4 regions of the Zestomonas ipomoeae genome follow, and region 1 is predicted to be linked to each of the others. Evidence: predicted binding sites of a transcription regulator. Region 1 holds the regulator's gene; each other region holds the start of a gene.

Region 1 (4,196 bases):
CAGGCTGGATAGCAGATCGTCGACGTCGTCCTGGCTGGACGCGACGTCTTCACGCTTATCGGCATTAATCTGCGGACCTTCACCTTGGGAGGACGCTTTTTGTTGTTGTTTTTTCTGATCGGCTTGCAATGACTCTTGATCGTGCTGGATGCCGGCGAAGCGATCCACCTGGCTGGCCATCAGCACCAGCTTGAGCAGGTTGCTTTCCACCTCGGTCACCAGTTGGGTCACCCGCTTGATCACCTGGCCGGTGAGGTCCTGGTAATCCTGCGCCAGAAGGATGTCGTTGAGGTGGCTGGAGAGCTTGCCGCTGTCGCGCTCGCTGCGGGTCAGGAACAGTTCGATGCGCTTGGCCAACTCACGAAAACCGTCCGCGCTCATTTCCCGGCGCATGAAACGGCCCCAGTCGGCTCCCAGGCTCTGCGCCTCGTCGTTAAGATCGTTGACCAGCGGAGCGCACTCCTCCACCAAATCCATGGTGCGATTGGCCGCTTTCTCGGTCATCTGCACCACGTAGTTCAGGCGCTCGGTCGCGTCGGCGATCTGCGAGACTTCCTTGGCATGTGGCACCCGAGGGTCGAGCTGGAAGTTGACGATGGCGTTGTGCAGCTCACGGGTCAGCTTGCCGACCTCTTGATAAAGGCCGCGATCACGCACTTTGTTGAGCTCGTGAATGAACTGCACCGCTTCGCTGAAATTGCCTCGTTCCAGGCTATTGACCAGCTCACGGGCATTGGCTTTCAGGGTCGACTCAACGTCACCCAGTTGGGAGTCTTCGTGTTCCATAGCGCCCTCGCGGCAGGCATCAGCCGTTGACCCGCTCGAATATCTTTTCGATCTTCTCTTTCAGTACCTGGGCCGTGAACGGCTTGACCACGTAACCGTTCACCCCGGCCTGGGCCGCTTCGATGATCTGGTCGCGTTTGGCCTCGGCGGTCACCATCAGCACCGGAAGCGTTTTCAGGCGCTCGTCGGCACGCACCGCGCGCAGCAGGTCGATGCCGGTCATGCCGGGCATGTTCCAATCGGTGACGAGAAAGTCGAAGCTGCCACTTTGCAGCATGGGCAGCGCGGTGGTGCCATCGTCGGCCTCTGCGGTATTGGTGAACCCCAAGTCGCGCAGCAGGTTCTTGATGATCCGTCTCATCGTTGAGAAGTCGTCAACGATGAGGATTTTCATGTTCTTGTCCAAGTCGACCTCCGTACAGTCCTAACGCACTCAGTTCCTGAGAACGCCGTTTAATCGCGAAACCGGCTTGCTCTTCAACTTGCCCGCCACTCGCTCAGGCGCGCCCGCAGACGCGCGGCGCACTGGCTGTGCAACTGGCTGACCCTCGATTCGCTGACGCCCAGTACCTCGCCGATTTCTTTGAGATTCAGTTCTTCGTCGTAGTACAGCGCCAAAACCAGGCGCTCGCGCTCTGGAAGGTTCTCGATGGCTTCGGCCAACGCCAGGCGGAAGCGCTGGTCTTCCAACTCGCTCGCAGGCTCGGGTTGCGTACTGCCGCCGTCTTCGCGCAGCCCACCGTGCTCGCCGTCCTGGAGGAGATCGTCGAAACTGAACAAACGGCTGCCCAAAGTGTCGCTCAGAATGCCGTAGTAATCTTCGAGACTCAATTGGAGTTCGGCCGCAACCTCTTGATCTTTAGCGTCTCGACCGGTTCTGGCCTCGATTGCCTTGATGGCGTCGCTCACCATGCGGGTGTTGCGATGCACGGAACGCGGCGCCCAGTCGCCCTTGCGCACCTCGTCGAGCATCGCGCCACGGATGCGGATACCGGCGTAGGTTTCGAAGCTGGCCCCCTTGCCAGCATCGTATTTCTTCGAAGCTTCGAGCAGGCCGATCATGCCAGCCTGCATCAGATCATCCACTTGCACGTTGGCCGGCAGACGCGCCAGCAGGTGATAGGCAATGCGCTTGACCAACGGGGCATAGCGCTCAATGAGTTGATGCTGCGAGTCCTTCGCCTGTGCCTTGTTGTACATACGAAGTCCACTGGCTGCTGTCATACGGATGAATCTGCTACTGGCTGCACCAAGCGCTCGACGAAGAACTCCAGGTGGCCGCGCGGATTGGCCGGAAGCGGCCAAGTGTCGACCTTCTGGGCAATCGCCTTGAACGCCAGGGCGCACTTCGAGCGGGGGAACGCCTCATACACCGCTCGCTGCTTCTGCACGGCTTTGCGTACCGACTCGTCATAGGGAATCGCCCCTACGTATTGGAGGGCCACATCGAGAAAACGATCAGTGACCTTGGTCAGCTTAGCAAAGAGATTGCGACCCTCCTGCGGGCTATGGGCCATATTGGCCAGCACACGGAAGCGGCTCATGCCGTAATCGCGATTGAGCAGCTTGATCAGCGCGTAGGCATCGGTGATCGAGGTCGGCTCGTCGCAAACCACCACGATGACTTCCTGGGCGGCGCGAACGAAGCTGACCACCGCATCGCCGATGCCTGCGGCGGTGTCGATCACCAGCACGTCGAGGTTGTCGCTGATGTCGCTGAAGGCCTGGATCAGCCCGGCATGCTGCTGCGGCGAGAGCTGCACCATGCTCTGGGTGCCGGAAGCGGCGGGCACGATGCGAATGCCGCCGGGGCCTTGCAGGAGCACGTCACGCAGCTCGCATTCGCCGTGAATGACGTCGGCCAGCGTGCGCTTCGGCGTAAGGCCGAGCAGGACATCGACGTTGGCCAACCCCAGGTCGGCATCCAGCAGCATGACCCGCCGACCGAGATCGGCCAGGGCCATGGACAGATTGACCGACACGTTGGTCTTGCCGACGCCGCCTTTGCCGCCGGTCACCGCTATCACCTGTACGGGATGCATACTACCCATGTTCTCTACACACCTTGTCTTGCTGCGACTGAGGCATCGTTGAAATCCTCTGCGCTGACTACCCGGCGCGGCGCGGCGGGTTGTGATACAGGCCGGCGAACAGGTCGGCCATGGCTTCCTCGCTCGGCTCCTCGGGTGCCTGCAAGCTGACGGCCCGGCTCACCAGTTGGTGGCTGCGCGGCAGGTGCAGATCGTCCGGAATGCGCGGCCCGTCCGTCAGGTAGGCTACCGGCAGACGCTGGCCAATAGCCAGCCCCAACACCTCGCCCAGGCTCGCGGCCTCGTCCAGCTTGGTCAGAATGCAACCGGACAGACCGCAGCGCTTATAACTATGGTAGGCCGCCTTGAGCACTTGGCTCTGACTTGTGGCCGCCAAAACCAGATAATTTTTTGCTTTCACCCCCCGGCTGGCCAGGGTTTCCAACTGCATGCGCAAGGCCGGATCGCTGGCCGGCAGGCCAGCGGTATCGATCAACACAACGCGCTTCTTCGCCAACGGCGCCAGGGCCTGGGTCAACGACTGGCCTGGATCCACCTGGGTCACCGAGACATTCAGGATGCGCCCCAGGGTCTTGAGCTGCTCCTGGGCACCGATGCGATAGCTGTCCAGACTGACCAGCGCAATGTGCTGGGCGCCGTATTTGAGCACATAACGGGCCGCCAGTTTGGCCAGCGTAGTGGTTTTACCCATTCCGGCCGGACCGACCAGGGCGATCACCCCGCCCTCCTCCAGCGGTTCCTGCTTCAGCGTCTTGATCGCATGAGCCAGGTGGGCCAGCAGCATGCGCCAGGCCTGGCGCGGCTCCTGGACGTTGGCGACCTTGTCCAGCAGGGCGCGGGACAGTTCGGCGGAAAGCCCCATGCGCTGCAGGCGGCGCCACAGGTTGGCCTGCTGCGGACGGCGGTTCTGCAGTTGGCCCCAGGCGATCGAGCCGAGCTGCACTTCGATCAGCTCGCGCAGGCCGTGCAGCTCGAAACGCATCGCGTCGAGCACGCGCTGATCGGCCGCCGGCTTCGCCGCGGCCGCTGCTACCGGCCGTGGTGTCGGGGCCGGAGCCACGGCAGGCTTGGCCTTGGGTGCCGGAGCCGAAGCGCCAAGCAGTTGGCGGTCCTTTCCGGCAGTCGCTGCACTGCCGGCCAGTTCGGCCTGGGCCGAGGCGATCTTCGCCTGAGTCCTGCGCAGCTCGGCCTCCAGCGCCGGGTTCGGCTGGCGAACCGGCTCCGGCGGCAGCTGGTAATCGAGCGCAGCGGTCAACTCGACGCCGCCGGCAACCCGGCGTGTGCCGATGATGGCGGCATCTGCGCCGAGTTCATCGCGAACCAGCTTCATGGCTTGACGCATATCGGCGGCGAAGAAGC
Region 2 (4,196 bases), on a different contig from region 1:
AAGGACCGCGAGATCCAGCGCCTCAACGACATCTACCGGCACCTTTTGATCGACAGCGGCGTGAAGCTGCTGGAAGGCCATGCGCGTCTTTGCGATGCCCACACGGTAGAAGTCGATGGCCAGCGCTTCAGTGCCGAGCACATCCTCATCGCCACCGGCGGCTGGCCGCAGATTCCCGATATTCCCGGCCGCGAGCATGCCATCAGTTCCAACGAAGCGTTCTACCTCAAGGCGCTGCCCAAGCGCATGCTGGTGGTCGGCGGCGGCTATATTGCCGTCGAGTTCGCCTCGATCTTCCACGGCATGGGTGTCGAGTTGTCGCTGTTGTATCGGCGCGACCTGTTCCTGCGCGGCTTCGACCGCTCCGTGCGCGAGCACCTGCGCGACGAATTGCTGAAGAAAGGCATGGACCTGCAATTCAACAGCGATATCGGTCGCATCGACAAGCAAGCCGACGGCACCCTGAGGGCCACCCTCAAGGACGGCCGGGTGCTGGAAACCGACTGCGTGTTCTATGCCACCGGGCGGCGGCCGATGCTGGACAACCTGGGCCTGGAGAATGTCGATCTCAAGCTGGGCAAGGACGGCTCCATCGAAGTGGACGAACTGTATCGCAGCAGTGTGCCGTCGATCCTGGCCATCGGCGATGTCACCGGTCGGGTGCAGCTGACGCCAGTGGCGCTGGCCGAAGGCATGGCGGTGGCCCGTCGGCTGTTCAAGCCCGAACAGTACCGGCCGGTGGACTACCGGCAGATTCCCACCGCCATGTTCAGCCTGCCGAACGTCGCCACCGTGGGCATGACCGAGGAGGACGCGCGAGCGGCCGGCCACACGCTGGCGATCTACGAAAGCCGCTTCCGGCCGATGAAGCTGAGCCTGACGGAGAACCTCGAACGCTCGCTGATGAAGCTGGTGGTGGACGCCGATACCGACCGCGTGCTCGGCTGCCACATGGTCGGCCCGGATGCCGGGGAGATCATCCAGGGCCTGGCCGTGGCGCTCAAGGCCGGTGCCACCAAGCAGGTCTTCGACGAGACCCTGGGTATTCACCCGACCGCCGCCGAAGAGTTCGTCACCATGCGCACGTCGATGGCCACTTGATGAAACTCGAACAGCTGTTCTACCTGTGCGACCTGTTCGGCGTCGCCGTGTTCGCCATCACCGGCGCGCTGATGGCGGGGCGCAAGTCGATGGACCTGTTCGGCGTGCTGGTCATCGCGGTGGTCACGGCGCTGGGCGGCGGCACGCTGCGCGACCTGATCCTCGACAACCACCCGGTCAGCTGGATTCGCGACGACACCTACATCCTGGTGGCCTCGCTAGCGGCGGTGGGCACCGTGGCGTGGGTGCGCATGACCCGGCCGATCCACGAAAGCGGTCTGTTGCTGGCCGATGCCTTCGGCCTGGCGGTGTTCACCGTGATCGGCACCGAGGTGGCGCTGCGCAACGAGGTGCCGGTCAGCACGGCGGTGATCATGGGGGTGATGACCGGCGTTGCCGGGGGCGTCATGCGCGACGTGATCTGCAACGAGATCCCGCTGATCTTCAAGAAGGAAATCTACGCCACCGCCTGCATTGCCGGGTCGCTGGTCTTCATCGGCCTGCGCGAGCTGGGCACGCCTTACTGGCTGGATACCGGGTTGTCGATGCTGGTGGTGCTGATGATGCGGCTGGCTGCGATTCGCTGGCACCTGGCGCTGCCGCAGTTCCACCTGCTCGACCGGGAGTGAGGCTGCCGTAAAAGGAGGGGCCGGTACGGCGTACCGGCTCCTGGGTATCACATGAGACGTTGACGACCCCGGCAGTGCCGTGCCGACTCAGTGGTGGGCATGTTCGTCGGCCGGCGGCGCGTTTTCCTCGACGGCCACCTCGACCTCCAGCGTGCCGGACTTCTCGAACTCCAGAGTCAGCGGGAAGCGCTCGCCGGCCACCAACGGCTTTTTCAGACCGAACAGCATGACGTGATGGCCGCCGGGGGCGAAGGTGACCTTGCCGCCGGCCGGAATGCTCAGCGAGTCGATCTTCTGCATCTGCATCAATTCGCCCTTGTGCACGTGGGTGTGCAACTCAGCCTTTTCCGCCAGCGGCGTCTGCGCGCCGAGCAGGCGGTCGTCCTGGGGGCCGGTGTTGTTCACGGTGAAATAGGCCGCGCCGGCCGGCGCGTTGGGCGGCAACGCACGGGACCACGGATGGGCTATGTGCAGTTCGGCAAGCTGGTAGTCGTGGGCGAAGGAGGTGCTGCAAAACAGCGTCAAGGCTGCTGCGGCCAGTAGGTGAACCCGCATCTTCTTGCGTTCCTTGTAAGGTTGACGACAGGGCGCACCTTAGCATGCGCTCGCTTCGCCTGGCATGCGGCTCATGGGCGCAGATTGCGTGACGCACGGCCACGAACAGCCCCCCACGGACAGAGTCCAAACTCCAGGGCCGCTCGGCCGACACCGGTGCTGCCGAGTTTATTCGCTTCTAGCGCTCACCCTGGCCTGTTTGGCACTGGACGCCGGACGCCGCTGAACTACGGTAAACAATTGAGGTGGAGCGCGTGGCAATAGGGACACATCTATGGATAGATACATCGTGCTGCCTTTCCGGTTGGCCGGGCAGCACTTCGCAGTAGCGCTCGAGCATGCCGTTCGAGTACTGCCGGCTTTGCTGAGTACGCCCTTGCCTGGAGCGCCGGCGACCGTGCGCGGTCTGGTGAACGTACAGGGCAAGATCCTTCCGGTGGTCGATCTGGGGCGTCGCTTCGGATGGCCGGTGCCTGCGGCATCCCTCTGGCAACCCTATCTCTGGCTGAAAACCAGCACGCGTGAACTGGTCGTGCCGGTGGACAGCGTCGAGCCGGTGCGCACCTGCGCGGCGGAAGACTTTTCCGCCGCCCGCGACCCGCGCCTACCCTCCGAGCTATTACATGGCGTGTTGCGCACCGCCGACGGCATGCTGCTGATCCAGGATGTCGAGCAGGTGCTGTCCGATGCCGACGAAAGCAGCCTGGACGCCGCGCTGCAGCGACAGGGAGAAGCCGATGAGCAAGGCTGAAGCGCTGTGTTCGTCACGGGTGCGTGAGGTGCTGATCCGCAAGATCCACCAGCATCTGGGCATGGACTTTTCCGGTGCTCGCAGCGCCGATCTGCTGCGGCGGTTGAAGGCGCTGGCCCGTGACCGCCAGGTGGATGACCTGGGCAGCTGGCTAGAGACCCTGGCGTTCGCCGACTGGAACGCACCCTTGGTTCAGGAGTTGTTGCCGGGTTTCAGCGTCGGCGAGACCTACTTTCGCCGCGACGCAGACGCCTTCGACTGGCTGGCGGCCAATCACCTGGTCCCGCTGCTGGCGCGGCGGCGCCGCGCCGGCGACTTGCGGCTGCGACTGTGGAGCGCCGGCTGTTGCACCGGCGAAGAGGCCTACGGGCTGTTGTTCCTGGTCGACGAGTTGATTGGCGCGGACCGCCAGCAGTGGTGCGTGGAACTGGTGGCCAGCGACATCAATGAGCACTTCCTCGCCCGGGCCGAGCAAGGCCTGTATGGCGGCAACTCCTTTCGCGGCAGCCACGAGCCCTTCCGTAGACGGTATTTCCAGGCAGAGGGACGCCACTGGCGGATACGGCCCCAATGGCGTGGACGTATTCGCTTCGTGCCCTACAACCTGGCCGACGCTCGGTTGCCGCCTTTGTTGCAGGATGCCGACGTGATCCTCTGCCGCAACGTGCTCATGTATCTCTCCCAGCGTCGGGCCGAGGTCGCGTTGGCACGCCTGCTCGGCAGCCTGGGCCCGGACGGGGTTCTGCTGCTCAGCGCAGTGGAGGCGGGCCTGGCCACCCAGTCCGGGTTCAGCGGCTATTGGGCCGGCTGCAACTATGCGGTGCCGGCCGGTGGTCGCCGTCGGGAACTGCCCAGGGACATTCCGGCGCCGTCCATCGCCGGCGAGACAGAGCGCTCGCCAGCCACCTTCGACCAGCGTGTCGCCGAGCGCTATACCCGGTGGACCACTGGCCTGGTAGAGGAGCCGAAGCCGGCACCGGATCGACGCGAGAACCTATGGGCGCAGGCCATGCAGGCGCGCGATGCCGGCCAGCCCGAGCGGGCCCGCGCGACATTGCAGGACTACCTGGCCTGCCCGGGGCTGAATCGTGTGCAGCAACACCGAGCCTGCCTGGCGATGGCGCGTAGCTGGGCTGACCAGCAGCGTCTCGAAGATGCCG
Region 3 (4,196 bases), on a different contig from region 1:
ACGGCGGCGGTGATCGACTGCAGCGCCTCGCTGGTCTGCTCGGCGCTACCACTGGCATGGCTCAGGGCCTGCTGGCTCTCGCTCATCATTTCCATCGACGCCTGGCTGCGCCGCTGCAGGGTCTGGACGATTTCCTGGATTTCCTCGGTCGACTGCTGGGTACGCTGGGCCAGGGAACGCACTTCATCGGCGACCACGGCGAAGCCGCGTCCCTGGTCCCCTGCCCGCGCGGCCTCGATGGCAGCGTTGAGCGCCAGCAGGTTGGTCTGCTCAGCAATCGAACGGATCACCTCCATCACCGAACCGATGCGGCCACTGTCGCTACGCAGGGATTCGATCACCTCGGCCAGCTTATCCACCTTCTCCGCCAGGCTGTTCATGGCAGAGCGGTTGGATTGCACCCGCGCCAGGCCATCGCTGGCAGCCTGCCGGGCGTCCTGGGACAGCTGCTGGCCCAGTTGCGCGCTATGGGCTGTCTCGTGGGCGCTGGCGGACATCTCCGTCATCGCCGAGGCGATCTGGCTGCTCTCGTCGCGCTGCTGCTCGACATCGCGGTGCGCGGTTTCGGCGGAGCCCTGCAGGTCGCCAGCCGCCTGCTCCAGGGTACGCGACGCCTGCGCCACCTCGGCGACGGTCCGGCGGATCTTTTCGACAAAGGTATTGAAGCTCTGCGCGAGACGTCCAAGGTCGTCCTGCCCCTGCACCGGCAGGCGCTTGGTCAGGTCCCCCTCGCCTTCGGCCATGTCTTGCAGCATCTGGTTGATCTGCCCCAGCGCCCGCACCAGGGCGGCGCCGACGCCGTAGGCCACCAGCCCGCCGAACAGCAGGGCCGCCAGCACCAGCCCCCAGAACAGCTGGTTGACCTTGGCCACGGTGTCGTCGGCCGTGCTCGACGCCTCGGCCATGGAATCCATGATGCTGCCCTGCAACTGGCTGGCCAGGTCGGCGATCTGCGGGTCGATGCGATCCATCTCCAGCAGCGCGGCGTTGCGCGCCTCGACCAGTTGCACCGCCTTGGCCGCCGCAGCCTTGTACTGCTCGAGGCTGGCCAACGCGCTGTTGAGCTTTTCCCGAGTGCTGTCGCTGCTGGTGCGGTCACGCAGGACGCTGATGGTGCTCTGGGCATTGTCCAGTTCTCGGGCAAACGCCTTGGCCTGCTCGGGCTGGTTCTCCTGCAGGTACTGGTAGAGATACTGGCTGCCCAGTAGCAGATTGCGCATGCCGGCGCTGGAATAGAAGACGGCATCGAGATCGAAGTCCTGCTGCGCGTTGCCGAGAATCGAAGAAAGGATTTTCTCGATCGCCGGGCCGTGCTGGCCCAGTTCGCTGCCGACCAGTTGCTGGCGCTGCTGGCTGAGGGGCACCAGTTGCTCGCGGAACAGACGGCTGTATTGCTGATGTAGCTTCTCGATGGCTGCCAGCAAGCGTTGCCGCTCGGCATCGTGCAATTGCTCACCGGTGCGCTGCAACGCCTCGCTCACGCGCCTGTCGAGCTGGGAGAACTGCTGCTCGGCAGCCGCCTCGCCACTGCGGGCATATTGCCGCACGGAGAGCTGCAAACGGGCCATGCCGTCGGCCACCTGGGCAATGTGGCCCATGTTCGGCCCCAGTTCCCGGGTAACCACATGCACGCGGCTGGCAATGCTGCTCAGGGACAGCGACGACACGACCCCCAGCACGATCAGCAAGGTGCAGAGCACCACCGGGACAATGGCCGTCTTGTAGGCAATCCGCAGATCGGCGAACCAACGCATAGGCAACAATCCTCTGATACGACCGGCAACTGTCCATCGGTGTTATCGGCCGCGACTCGATCGACAAGAGGCTCGCTGCGGCAACGGAACACGAGCGGCAGTGGTTACACGCGGAATTGCCCCAGGAGCTGGCTCATCCGCTCGGCCAGTTGATTGAGATTCTGGCTGGCGGAGCTGGATTGCTCGGCCGCCAGGGTATTGTCATGAGCCAGGCCGGCAGCGGTGGTCACGGTCTGGTTGATGTCTTCCACCACCTTGGCCTGCTGCAGCGTGGCACTGGCGATCGAGGCGTTGAGCGCCGTCAGGTTGCGCAGCGACTGGGTGATCTGCGCCAGGCTTTCGCTGGCCTGGCTGGCCTGCTCGACGGTCGCCTGGGAGGCTTTGCTGCTGTCGTTGATCACCTTCACCGCCGCCTCCGAATTGCTCTGCAAGCGCTCGATCATCGCGTGGATTTCCGCCGTGGACTGCTGGGTCCGCTGGGCCAGCAGGCGTACCTCATCCGCCACCACCGCGAATCCCCGGCCCTGCTCGCCGGCACGCGCCGCCTCGATGGCCGCGTTCAAGGCCAGCAGGTTGGTCTGCTCGGCAATCGAGCGAATCACTTCCAGCACGCTGCCGATCTGGGTGCTCTCCTCGGCCAGCGTCTGGATCACCTGCACGGACTGGTCGATGGTCGCGGAGAGCTGGTCGATCTGCCGCAGGCTGGTGTCGATGTTCTGCTGGCCCTGCTGGGCTTGCGCTTCGGCCGTCTGCACCTCGCTGGCGGCCTGCTCCGCATTCTTCGCCACGTCCTGCACGCCATAGGTGACCTCGTTGATCGCCGTCGCCACCTGCTCCATCTGCTGCGCCTGCTGCTGGCTGTGCTGCAGGGTATTGCCGGCTACCCCGCCCAGGGATCGAGCCGCCTCGTCCAAGGTACCGGCGGCCTGCAGCGTCTGGCCGATGACCTGCCGCAGCTTCTGGGTGAAGGCGTTGAAGTGGCTGGCCAACGCGCTCAGTTCGTCGTGCCCCTGGGGGTCGAGGCTCCGGGTCAAATCGCCCTCGCCGCTGGCGATATCGGCCATGGCTCCGACCACCTCCTGCAGCGGCCGGGTGATACTGCGCACGATCAGTCCCAAGAGCATCCCCATCAGCACCACGATCACCAGGCCGATGCCGGAGGCGCGCCAGGCCTGCTCGCGGAACTGCTGCTGCACGTCGTCGACATAGACGCCGGAGCCGAGAATCCAGCCCCAGGGCTGGAACAGTTCGATATAGGACGTCTTCGGCACCGGGTCGCTGCTGCCGGGCTTGGGCCAGCGGTACTCGACCATGCCCGCGCCCTGGCTCCTGGCCACCCGCACCATGTCATTGAACAGCGCCTTGCCATCCGGGTCCTTGATCCCTGAGAGGTCCTGCCCTTCCAGCTTGGGGTTGGTCGGATGCATGACCATGCGCGGCCCAAGATCGTTGATCCAGAAATAGTCGTCGCGGCCATAGCGCAGCCCCCGGATCAGCTCCTTCGCCTGCATCTGCGCGTCCTCGCGACTGAGGCTGCCAGCCTGTTCCAGGCCGTGGTAATGCTTGAGAATGCCCACCGCGCTCTGCACCACGTGCTGGGTTTTCTCCGCCTTGTGCTGATACAGGTCGCTGCTGATCTGCCGCAGCATCAACACCCCCAGCACGAACAGCATCAGCACAGCCACGGCGAGAATCAGCCAAAGGCGACGGTTGATCGGCAGATTGCGAAGACTGCTCATGCTATGGCTCCTGTTCTTCTTATTGGCGCATTCCAGCCATGCAGCAAGACCCCGCAGCCCTGCTGTGCTCGCCTGGATATCGGCGGCGGCAGGCCAAACTGAATGACCATGACTATAAAGTCACAAACAGAATGACCGGCGCTGTTTAGCAGAAGGATAGCCGTGATAGCTATAAGACATCTAGCGAATGGATGTTCGCTTGAGAGACTCAGGAGGCAATAACGCCCGCTCAAGGGCGGGCGCGGTCGGCAGGGTCGGTGGATTCAAGGGCAGCTGGGCGGCGGTGCACATTGCCCGGGCCGTTCGACTGACTGGGCCGGCGCTGCCTGGAAGCGAGCCTCGCCAGGCGCGAGCCGCTGGGCGCACAGGCGCGCCGTCCTCGCCCCCTCCTGGCAACCGCGCTCGGCGAGCACCTCGGAAAGATTGAACCAGCCGGCGGCAAAATCCGGCGAGCGCAACAGGCTCCGCCGCAGCGCACCCTCGGCCCCGATGCGGTCACCGTCACCGTACAAACCATTGGCCAGCGCGAACCAGGCAATCGACGCCTCGGGCCAGTGCTCGGTCGCTGTCCGATAAGCCTCAAGGGCCGTGGATTTGCGACCGGTTTCCTCGAGATCGCTGGCCGCCTGCAACCATGGCCGCAGCCGGGCAGTGGCTGGCAGGCGATCAGGCGGCAAGGTGAGCACCGCCCAGTGCCCGGCGC
Region 4 (4,196 bases), on a different contig from region 1:
CACCAGAACGGCAGGGTCATTCGCTTTTCTCCTTGGCCGGCTCGATGGCCGGGGTTTGGGTATAGACCATTACTTCCAGCACATCGGAGTGGAATTCGCGGCGGTACAGCACGATCACCACCCCGGCGGTCAGCAGCATGAAGAACCACGGGTTGATGAACCAGGCGAGGATGGACATGCCGAAATAGTAGGCCCGCAGGCCGAAGTTGAACTGGTTGGCCGCCATCGAGATGACGCGCGCAGTGCGTTCCGCGAACGCCTTGCGCTCCTGCTCGGTGACGTTGCGCTCGCCGACCATCGGCGCCGAGCCCACCAGCACCGCGGCGAAATTGTACTGGCGCATGCACCAGCTGAAGGTGAAGAAGGCGTAGACGAACACCGTCGACAGGGCCAGCAGCTTCAACTCCGAAAGACTGCGGCTGGCTTCCTGTACGAATGGCAGGTCGGCCAATAGCGAAACGGCCCGGTCGGACGCACCGAGCACGGTGAGAATGCCGGCAAGAATGATCAGCGTGCTGGACGCGAAGAACGAGGCGTTGCGTTCCAGGTTGCCGATCACATTGGCATCGGCGATGCGGTTGTCGCGCAGCATCATGCGGCGCATCCAGTCTTCGCGGTACAGGTGTAGGACGCTGGCCAGGCAAGGGGTGTCGCGCCCTTTCCAGTTGGCATAGCGGGTGTAGCCGACCCAACAGGCGATGAACCAGCCCACTGCCAACAGGTGCGCCCACAGCCCGGAATATACGCTGCCCATAACTCCCCCCTAAAAGGCCGCATTATAGCGGGCAAGCCCTTCAACAGACTTTCACCACGCCGAAGCAGTATAAGCCGGTTGCAGGAAACATCTGTGCGCAACGCGACACGCCCCAGCAGACCGGGGCGCGTCCAGAGGTGGGATGTCGCGGAACGGCGCAGCGGCGCCGCGCCAAGCCGCCGCTGGTGCCAATAGGGCTGGCCCTACTCGAAACCGAGAATGCTGTTGTAGCGCCCCTGGGCCTTGAGTTCGGCCAGGCCCTTGTTGAAGGTGTCGAGAATCTTCGCCTGGTTCGGATTGCTCTTGCTGACGATCAGGTGGTACGGCTTGGTCTTGACCGGCTTCGGCGAATAGGCAATCTGGTCCTCCACTCCCGCCTGGCGAGCCAACTGGATGCCTACCAGTTTCTCCTCGGCCACCCCATCGAGTCGACCTGCGGCAAGCTTCATGTAGTTGCTTTCAGGCGCGGTGACCAGATCCAGGGTGTAGCCGCCGTCCGTGGTGATGAAGCCGTAGTCGTAGCCCACCACGCCGCCCAGGCTCTTGCCCTTGAGATCCTCGGGCGCTTGCCAGTCCAGGGGTTTGTTCTTGTTGTAGAACACCACCGTATCCAGGTCGAGCACCGGGTCGCTGAAGGCGAAATCGGCGGTGCGCTCGTCGTTTTGGCTCCAGACGATGGAGCCGTCCAACTCGTTGCCCTTGGCCATCTCGTAGCCGCGTTTCCACGGGTAGTACTCGTACTTGACGGTCCAGCCCTGGGTGGCGAACGCCTCGCTGACCAGTTGCGCCACCGGCCCGCCGCCGGGCAAGTCCTTGCCCAGGTAGGGGGCCCAGTCGCCGTTGGCCAGGGTCACGGTGTCCGCCTGGGCCGCCGCGCCGAGGGAGAAACTGCCTGCCAGAACTGCACATGAAAGGAGAAAGTGTCTCATTCGAATATCGCTCCGATACGGATGGAAAGCACTCTCACAATAGACCACCCCAAGAGAGGGCAAACTGCCGATCGCCTTGCCGGGCCGGGCATATCTGCTAAAACTCAAGGCAACCGGGCGGCATTCAAGATTGCCCTCGACAGGCCGACACCCTCTTCAGAGTCTGCCGTAGTGGCTATGAATTATTCCAACAACAGGCCTAGAAATATGAAAGACGCAAGCCTGAAGCTCAGAATGGGCCTCTATATCGTTGCCCTCATTACGCTCATCCTTACCGCTTTTTCATATTTCAACTATCAGAACATCAAGAACCACAGGACCACGCAGATAAACGAGTCCACGCTTCGCGTCAGCGAACGCCTGAAACTCTCCCTGCCCGGCCCTCTCTGGAACTACGAAAAGAGCTTCGCCGAGGCGGCGATAAAGTCTGAACTCAGCGACCCCAGTATTTCGACCATCATCGTCGTCAACGGTCCCAAGATCATCGCCGGCTTCGCCAAGGACGATAGTGGCGAAGTCGTGCCCGTCACAGCCATGCCGACCGAGACCGAAGGCTTTCTCGAAGAAGAAATCTTCTACGAGGATGGCAGCAGCAAGAACCTGGTGGGCAAGTTGCTCATTCAGTCCAGCGATGCCGGGCTGCAGGAAGAGCTCGACGGCCTGCTGCTGCGCTCCGTCCTGCAAACCGTACTGTTGGATATCGCGATCATCGTGATCCTGATGCTGCTGTTGCATTCGAATATCCTCCGTCCGTTGCACCACATGAATGTCGCCCTCTCCGATCTATCCAAGGGCGAAGGCGACCTCACCCAGCGCCTGGCCATCAAGCGGATGGACGAAGTGGGCAGCCTGGCCGACAACACCAACCAGTTCGTCGAGAAACTGCAAAACATCATTCGCGAAATAAAGGCCCTGTCCGAACGGGTCCTGCGCTCCAGCAATATCTGCCAGGAGCACGCCGAGCAGAACTCGCAGAGCATCAATGCCCAGCAACTGGAACTGGATCAGGTCGCCACCGCGATCACCCAGATGACCAGCGCAGTGGAAGAAGTCGCGCAAAACGCCAACAGCACGTCCCAGGTCACCGACGAGGCCAGCGAGCACGTCAACAAGGCGGTCGAGCTGTCCGGCCACGCCAACCAGGCCATCGCCGGGCTGGTCGCCGAAGTGGAGAAAGTCGCCAACCTGACCCAGTCGCTGGCCGAGGAAAGCAGCGCCATCGACAAAGTCATCGAGGTGATCAACGCCATCGCCGAACAGACCAACCTGCTGGCGCTCAACGCCGCCATCGAGGCTGCCCGGGCGGGCGAACAGGGCCGGGGCTTCGCCGTGGTGGCTGACGAGGTGCGGGTCCTGGCCGGGCGCACGCGCAATTCGACGGAGGAGATTCGCACCATCATTTCCCGGCTGCAGGGCTCGACGCGCAACGTGGTGGAAGCCATGGAGCACAGCCGCAACATGGCCAGCGAGGCGGGACGCGAATCGGAGGTGGTGCAGGAGTCGGTGCAGCGCTTCCATGAAACCATGCAGAAGATCCGCGAGATGAACACCTACATCGCCCAGGCAGCCGAAGAGCAGCACAGCGTGGCCGAAGGCATCAGCCAGAGCCTGGTGCGCATCTCCGGGCTGAATACCGAGAACACCCGGAGCATCGAACTCACCAAGACCGAGAACTCCACCCTGCAAGAACTTTCCGCGCACCTGGACAGCCTTATCCACCGATTCAAGGCATAGCCGGCAGAACGGGCAACCGCGGATCCGGACGGACAAAGAACACGGCGGCGTGACCGCCTTCTACCGTTGAGGAAACTGCAATGAAGAAACTGCTCGCGCTCTCCGCTCTCCTGCTTGCCTCCACCACCCTCAGTGCCCAGACCATCACGGCGGCAGGCGACCCCTGGCCCCCCTTCCTGGACCCCGACCATCCCCAGCAAGGGGTTGCCACGGAGCTCGTCAAAGCCGCTTTCGCCTCCCAGGGGCACGAGCTCAAGCTCACTTTCGTGCCCTGGCAGCGGGCATTGGATGGCGTCAAGGAAGGCGAATACGACGTCCTGATCGGTGCCTGGAAGACACAGGAACGGGAGGGTTTTCTGCAGTACAGCGAGCCCTACCTCTCCAACGACGTGAAGTTCATCAAGAAGAAAGGCAGCGATTTCGAGTATTCCGGCATGGGCAGCCTGACCGGCAAGACCGTCGGCACCGTGCGCGGCTATGGCTATGGCGATGAGTTCGAGAAGGCGACCAACTTCAAGAAGGAGGAAGCCGCCACACTGATGCCCAGCGTGCTCAAGGTGATCGGCGGGCGCATCGACCTTACCCTGGAAGACGAGGTGGTCGCCAAGAGCCTGATCAGCAAGGAAAATCCGGAGGCGCTGGATCAGATCGAATTCGTCGCCACGCCGATGTCCAGCAATGGCCTGCATGTCGCCAGCGGATTGAAGAACCCGAAGCATGACGAGATCATCGCGGCATTCGACAAGGGGATGGCAGCCATCAAGGCAGACGGCACCTTC

The links. The regulator FliA, encoded in region 1, starts transcription of late flagellar genes. The targets are predictions, from matches to a motif close to CTAAAGTTTNNNNNNNNNNNGCCGNTAA.
Region 2: a site for FliA is predicted at 2,412-2,439, ahead of ACWKV7_RS11530 (chemotaxis protein CheW). Genes of this name have one in related genera too.
Region 3: a site for FliA is predicted at 1,797-1,824, ahead of ACWKV7_RS23750 (methyl-accepting chemotaxis protein). Genes of this name have one in related genera too.
Region 4: a site for FliA is predicted at 1,807-1,834, ahead of ACWKV7_RS23745 (methyl-accepting chemotaxis protein). Genes of this name have one in related genera too.

What each region holds. Positions count from the first base shown of each region.
Region 1 is NZ_JBSKHQ010000001.1:358,005-362,200, forward strand. Features, by position in the region: gene ACWKV7_RS01530 (protein phosphatase CheZ) at 1-786, opposite strand, end outside; gene ACWKV7_RS01535 (chemotaxis response regulator CheY) at 806-1,180, opposite strand; gene fliA (RNA polymerase sigma factor FliA) at 1,264-2,010, opposite strand; gene fleN (flagellar synthesis regulator FleN) at 2,007-2,837, opposite strand; gene flhF (flagellar biosynthesis GTPase FlhF) at 2,896-4,196, opposite strand, start outside.
Region 2 is NZ_JBSKHQ010000008.1:156,883-161,078, forward strand. Features, by position in the region: gene gorA (glutathione-disulfide reductase) at 1-1,101, shown strand, start outside; gene ACWKV7_RS11520 (trimeric intracellular cation channel family protein) at 1,101-1,730, shown strand; gene ACWKV7_RS11525 (copper chaperone PCu(A)C) at 1,818-2,285, opposite strand; gene ACWKV7_RS11530 (chemotaxis protein CheW) at 2,560-3,036, shown strand; gene ACWKV7_RS11535 (CheR family methyltransferase) at 3,023-4,196, shown strand, end outside.
Region 3 is NZ_JBSKHQ010000013.1:33,156-37,351, forward strand. Features, by position in the region: gene ACWKV7_RS23750 (methyl-accepting chemotaxis protein) at 1-1,754, opposite strand, end outside; gene ACWKV7_RS23755 (methyl-accepting chemotaxis protein) at 1,859-3,493, opposite strand; gene ACWKV7_RS14895 (PA2778 family cysteine peptidase) at 3,757-4,196, opposite strand, start outside.
Region 4 is NZ_JBSKHQ010000013.1:27,042-31,237, forward strand. Features, by position in the region: gene ACWKV7_RS14840 (MAPEG family protein) at 1-20, opposite strand, end outside; gene ACWKV7_RS14845 (DUF599 domain-containing protein) at 17-754, opposite strand; gene ACWKV7_RS14850 (substrate-binding periplasmic protein) at 958-1,683, opposite strand; gene ACWKV7_RS23745 (methyl-accepting chemotaxis protein) at 1,891-3,417, shown strand; gene ACWKV7_RS14865 (substrate-binding periplasmic protein) at 3,498-4,196, shown strand, end outside.